Sinobacterium norvegicum: one gene and its partner. The protein of the gene in region 1 binds, or shares a complex with, the protein of each later gene. Links are inferred from orthologs where the notes say so. Each region holds a gene or a part of one and is shown in the gene's direction. Other genes may lie near its edges.

The links. Proteins that work in one complex are often made in the same cells at the same time.
Region 2: the proteins of accA (region 1) and accD are in contact, whole or in part, in a solved structure (PDB 8UXZ), measured with the Escherichia coli proteins. The link is inferred for Sinobacterium norvegicum from one-to-one orthologs.

The regions. Positions count from the first base shown.
Region 1 is NZ_CAKLPX010000001.1:903,117-906,415, reverse strand. Bases 1-2,766 are described here. They hold accA (acetyl-CoA carboxylase carboxyl transferase subunit alpha), read left to right. Parts: upstream 1-791; coding sequence 792-1,742; downstream 1,743-2,766. Other genes in these bases: tilS (tRNA lysidine(34) synthetase TilS), read left to right, coding at 1,756-2,766; dnaE (DNA polymerase III subunit alpha), read left to right, coding at 1-560. Outside these bases: more of tilS, read left to right, coding at 2,767-3,114; pyrG (CTP synthase), read left to right, coding at 3,229-3,299. UniProt on the Escherichia coli protein: Component of the acetyl coenzyme A carboxylase (ACC) complex. First, biotin carboxylase catalyzes the carboxylation of biotin on its carrier protein (BCCP) and then the CO(2) group is transferred by the carboxyltransferase to acetyl-CoA to form malonyl-CoA.
Region 2 is NZ_CAKLPX010000001.1:517,996-521,083, reverse strand. What follows is about bases 268-3,088. They hold accD (acetyl-CoA carboxylase, carboxyltransferase subunit beta), read left to right. Parts: upstream 268-1,150; coding sequence 1,151-2,026; downstream 2,027-3,088. Other genes in these bases: folC (bifunctional tetrahydrofolate synthase/dihydrofolate synthase), read left to right, coding at 2,066-3,088; trpA (tryptophan synthase subunit alpha), read left to right, coding at 268-1,062. Outside these bases: trpB (tryptophan synthase subunit beta), read left to right, coding at 1-215; more of trpA, read left to right, coding at 247-267.

The DNA.
Region 1 (3,299 bases):
TACGTCAGCGAATCGTCGATTTAAGGCCTGAAAAACACCCGCAGTTTATTGCTGGCTTGATCGTCGACGTGCGAACAATGCGGAGTAAGAGAGGCGACAATATTGCCTTTGTTGTGCTCGATGATCGCAGCGCCCGAATCGAGGTGGCGGTATTCGCCGAGTGCTTTGCCGATTATCGCGAAAAGTTGGTCAAGGACAGCATTGTCGTGATTGAGGGTAATGTTAAGTATGACGACTATTCTGAGTCGCAAAAAGTCCAGGCTAAATCGGTGACAACCTTTTTCGAGGCACGACAGCAATACGCTAAAGGCGTACTGATTCAATGTGACGGACAAGACTTCCACCCAGGCTTTAGCAGTGAGCTAGAGGGTATTCTGAGTCATCGTGAGGATGGTCAGTCCTCGACAGATGGCAGCCCGGTGTTTATTGATTATCATCAGAGCGGTGCTCAGGCACGTTTGTCCTTGGCTGATACGTGGAAAGTCATCCCGGACGATGCCACGATGTTGCGGCTTGGCGAGCGCTTTGGTATGGATAATGTCAGTCTTTACTATGGCTAATCCTGCTCGATAAAAGTTAACTCTAGGTGAAATGTAAGCTAGTCTTGGGAGTGTTGTTTGTGTTCTATGAACACATGTGAGCGAGCACAAAAACGACAAAAAATCCCTGTGCCGGCGGTGTTTTACTATCGACTAGGCAGGGTTATTGCCGTATGGTTAGCATCACAAATTTTGGCTGTCATAGAGTGTTTTCACCTCTGTGACCAACGTTAGACAGTAGAAAGAAATACGATGAATCCAAATTATTTAGATTTTGAGCAGCCGATTGCTGAGCTAGAAGTGAAAATTGACGAGCTCAGTCTCGTCGGTGCCGATCACGATATCAATATCAGCGAACAGATCAATGCGCTGAAGGCTGAGAGCGATAAGCTCACCAAAGACATTTATTCTAAGTTGACCCCCTGGGATATCGTCAAGGTCGCGCGTCATCCGCAGCGCCCTTATACCAATGATTATATCCCGTTGATTTTCGAAGATTTTGACGAGCTTCATGGCGATCGACACTTCGGTGACGACAAGTCTATTATTGGTGGTTTAGCCCGTATCGATGGCCTCCCTGTTGTTGTTATTGGTCAGGAGAAAGGCCGTAGTGTTAAGGATAAGGTTGCCCGTAATTTCGGCATGCCCAAGCCTGAAGGTTATCGCAAGGCGCTGCGTTTGATGGAAATGGCCGAGCGTTTCAAATTGCCGGTGATTACCTTTATCGATACCCCGGGCGCCTATCCCGGTATCGATTCTGAAGAACGTGGTATCAGTGAGGCCATTGCCAAAAACTTGGAAATGATGTCCGATTTGGGTACGCCAATTATTAACGTGGTCATCGGTGAAGGCAGTTCAGGTGGCGCTTTGGGTATCGGCGTTGGTGATCATTTAGTTATGCTGCAATACGCCACCTATTTTGTTATCTCGCCTGAAGGTTGCGCTAACATCATCTGGAAAACCTCAGAGAAGGCGCCATTGGCTGCCGAGGCAATGGGTTTAACCTCCAGTATTCTAGAAGAGCTGGGTATTGTCGATGCAACCATCCCGGAGCCATTAGGTGGCGCTCACCGTGACCTGGAGCAGATGGCCGGCAATATTAAGCAGTATCTGGTTGATCAGTTGGCACTGTTGCAACAAAAGCCACTCGAGCAATTGCTTGAAGATCGCTATACCCGTCTGATGTCCTACGGCAACGATTAGTAACGGTACTTCGATGAATCAACTGCTGACGGATGATATTGAACAACAATGTCAGCAGTTGATTGACGCGCCCACCTGGTGGGTAGCGCTCAGCGGCGGAGTCGATTCCGTCGCCTTGCTTCACTCTCTCGCTCTATTTCTACAGCTGAGCCCTCAGCAAACAAAACCCCGCTTAGTCGCCATCCATATCAATCACGGTTTAAGTGCTAACGCCAGTCAGTGGCAGCAAGAGTGCGCCGATTTTTGTCGCCAGCTGGGCTGCGATCTGGTGATAGAAAGAGTCGATGTCATTAATCAAGGCAAGGGTGTTGAGGCCGAGGCAAGGGCGCAGCGCTATCGGGCGATAGCGCAACATTTGGCCGCTGAGGACGTTGTGTTTACCGGTCACCACTTGGATGATCAGGTTGAAACCTTGTTTCTAAGGTTGATGCGGGGCGCAGGTCTATTAGGCTTGCAGGGTGTAAAGCGTGATGGTGTTGTATTTGGTTGCAGGGTGGTACGGTTGTTGTTGTCGGTGCCGAGGGCGGATATCGAAGACTATGCCTGCCATCATCAGCTTGAGTGGGTGGACGATGAGAGCAATAACGACCCGCGTTTTGACCGTAATTTTCTTCGTCACCAAGTGTTGCCATTGCTGAGTAATAGATGGCCGAGATATCGTGCTGCTGTTGATAGGGCTGTTCAGTGGTTGTCTGAGGCAGACCATGCGCTTCAGGAATATAGCCAGCAAGACTTGCAGGTGCTGGCCGGTAAGGATCGCTGGGGGGGGTATCTTCTGTTGTCGCCACTGATCGAGATGTCGCAGGTCAGGCAAAAAACGGTATTGCGCTACTGGTTGGCAGGCCATAATTGTCGATTATCCTCGGCGGTGGAATTCGACGCTATCGTAGCTCAGCTTGCAAGGGTAAAGAGTGGAGCAGAGCTTTATCGTGGTGACTATAGGTTGATGGCGTTTGCCGATAAGCTGTATCTTGTTGATCGAAATGATAGTGAGTGCGTTGATTATAGCTACGGCGTCGACTGCTTGCCGATGACGTTGGAAACGCCTGGTGGTCGGCTGGTATTTACCGAACCCAGTGATGATGTTGAGGAGGGCTTGCTTGTTGCGGCACCGTTGCCGTTGCGGGTGGCGGGGCGCGACCTCGGTCAGTCTGTCAGGCCGATAGGGCGTGGCGGCAGTCGCAGTGTCAAAAAGGTGTTGCAGGAGCATAAAGTACCCAATTGGTATCGACAAACCCTTCCGATGATCTATGCTGCCAATCAGGTGGTTGCTGTTGCCGACTGTGTTGCGTGTGAACATGACTTGCCAGCCGATTCAGCCTTTGTTGTTCGCTGGCAACCGGCGAGTTTCTCGCCGTTTTACGAGTCGTAATAGACGGTATTACCTATTTGAGCATGGGATTGCTTTCTGGTAGACTGCACGCCCATATTTACTGGGCCATATTTGGCCTCTTTCCTCGGTTTTTTTTCGCTGAAAAGGCTTTGCATGACCCATTATATTTTTGTTACTGGCGGTGTTGTTTCTTCTCTGGGTAAGGGTGTGGCTTCCGCCTCTCT
Region 2 (3,088 bases), 390 kb from region 1 along the record:
ATGTGTCGATTACCGATGATGAGGCACTTAAAGGCTTCCGTGATTTGACCCGGATTGAGGGGATTATCCCTGCGCTAGAATCCAGCCATGCCATCGCATACGCCACTAAGCTTGCCGCGACAATGAGGCCTGACCAAACGGTGTTGGTTAATTTGTCTGGTCGTGGTGATAAAGATATTCATACTGTAGCGGCTATTGACGGTTTAGAAGTCTAGTCCCAGTAGGTAAAGAATTGAGGAGTGATACGTGAGTCGATTAAGTGATAAGTGGGATGAACTTAAAGCCCAGGGTCGTAAAGCATTAATACCCTATATTGTGGCGGGTGATCCAAACCCAGAATTTACCGTAGAAGCCCTGCATGAGCTGGTGGCAAAGGGGTCGGATATCCTCGAGCTCGGGGTGCCTTTTTCTGACCCTATGGCTGAGGGGCCGACTATTGCATTGGGGCACGAACGTGCGCTGGAGCACAATGTTGGCCTAAAAGATGTTTTAGCTATGGTAGCGAGTTTCCGACAGCAGGATAATACTACGCCGGTTGTTTTGATGGGGTATGCTAACCCCGTTGAGGTCATGGGGCATGCTGAATTCGCTAAAGCAGCCTCTCAGGCTGGGGTTGATGGTTTGTTAACCGTCGATTTACCGCCAGAGGAAGCTGGTAGTTTGGATAGTGAGCTCAAGCAGGTTGGTATTGACAATATTTTCTTGTTAGCGCCGACAACAACCGATGCTAGAGCGCAGAAGATTTGTGATGCTGCTTCAGGCTATTTGTATTATGTATCAGTAAAAGGTGTGACAGGCGCTGGTAACCTTGATGTTGAGGAGGTCTCGAGCCGGGTTAGCAGCCTGCGTTCGATGACCGATTTGCCGATCAGTGTAGGTTTTGGTATCAAAGATGCTGACACCGCCGCGGCGATAGCCAGTGTCAGCGATGGGGCGGTTGTGGGTAGTGCATTGGTTCAGCGTATCTATCAACAGTCTACTAAAATGAACAATAGTGAGTTGGCCCAATATGGGGCTGAACTTATTGCAGATATGCGTACAGCGATCGATAATAACAAATAAAAGTGATGGGTCGGCGATATAATCACCGGCCACTGTAAGCGTATTAGGACGATAAACCGTTATTTTGAGTGAGGATTACGGGAAGAATATGAGCTGGTTAGATAAGATTTTACCCTCAATGGGTCGTGGTGAAGAGCGTTCTAATAAGGGCGATAAAGGCAGCAATGTCCCTGAAGGTCTATGGAAGACCTGTATCAAATGTGATTCGGTATTGTATCGCCCTGAGCTTGAGCGGGCGCTGGATGTCTGTCCCAAGTGTGATCATCATATGCGTATTGGTGCCCGTCGCCGCCTCGATATTTTTCTTGATGAAGGTGACCGTACTGAGCTTGCTACTGAGGTACAGCCGGTTGATCGCTTGAAGTTTAAAGATTTAAAGAAGTATAAAGATCGTCTGTCTGCGGCGCAGAAGTCGACCGGTGAAGATGATGCGCTAGTGGCAATGCAAGGCAACCTGAAGGGAATGCCTGTCGTTGTTGCGGCCTTCGAATTTAACTTCCACGGCGGTTCAATGGGCTATGCCGTTGGTGAGCGATTCACTCGTGCTGCAAACGCTGCGCTGGAACAGGGTGTACCGTTTATCTGTTACTCCGCCACCGGTGGTGCTCGTATGCAGGAAGCGTTAATTTCGCTGATGCAGATGGCCAAAACCAGTGCTGTTATTCGTAAACTCAAAAAAGCGGGTGTTCCGTATGTGTCGGTGATAACTGACCCTACCTACGGTGGTGTTTCTGCCAGTTTGGCTCTGCTGGGTGATATTAATGTTGCTGAACCTAATGCACGGGCTGGTTTCGCTGGGCCAAACATTATTGAGCAGACCATTCGCCAGAAATTGCCTGAAGGTTTTCAGCTCAGTGAGTTCTTGATGGAGCACGGTGCCATCGATTTGATCGTGCCTCGATACGAAATGCGCGATAAGCTCTATTCAGTCTTGTCTAAGTTGACACACCGCAACGTCGCATAATGCGATTGTTGTAAGGCTGAATTGGAGTGTTAATTAGCTATGGTGCAGTCTAAGATTGCGGTGAATGATTGGCTGCAGCGTATAGAAGCGCTGCACCCTGCTGATATAGAACTCGGTCTTGACCGAATAAATGAAGTCGCGAAAAGGTTGCAGCTACTGCAGCCTTGCTCTTTTGTGGTAACGGTTGCCGGCACCAACGGTAAGGGTTCAACCGTTGCGACATTAGAGGCGCTTCTTTTAGCCAGCGGCCAGTCGGTTGGCTGCTATACCTCCCCCCATATTTTACGGTTTAATGAGCGTATTAAAATTGGTGGCATTGCCATCGATGACGATACCTTGGTCGAGGCTTTTGAGGCTATTGAATCAGCGCGAGGCGAAATAGATCTCACCTTTTTTGAATTTACCACGCTGGCAGGGCTGTATTGCTTTGCTGATAGGGGCGTCGATGTCATTCTTTTTGAGGTCGGTCTGGGCGGTCGCTTGGATGCGACCAATATTATCGACGCAGATATCGCAGTCGTAACCAATATATCGATAGATCATGAAAGTTGGTTGGGCAGCGACCGAGAAGTTATAGGGCCGGAGAAAGCCGGTATATGCCGCATTGGGCGGCCCGTCATCTGTGCCGATTTAGATCCCCCCAAAAGTTTGTCTACCAGTTTTGCTCAGATAGGCGCCAAGCCGCTATGGATCGGTCGTGATTTTGGTTTTGACACTGATCAGCTCTGGACGCAATCTGGCTGTGAGTTAATTATCGATGAGCTGCCATTATCCTATGAGGCCGCCGCAACGGCTGCGCAGGTTATCGAATTATCGCCATTCACCATGCCACCGAATGCTTCGCAGGTATTGTCTTCGATCAAGCTGGCTGGTCGATATCAGCGCCTACAGTATCAGACGCTTTCGGTTATCTTAGATGTTGCTCATAACCCTGCTTCTGCCGAACGTTTGGCTCGACGGCTAAAGTCTGATGACGGCATTATTGGGCGCTGTCATGTACTGCTTGGGGCAATGGCTGATAAGGATGTGGCTGGTTTAATCGAGCCACTGGCAAAGGTTGTC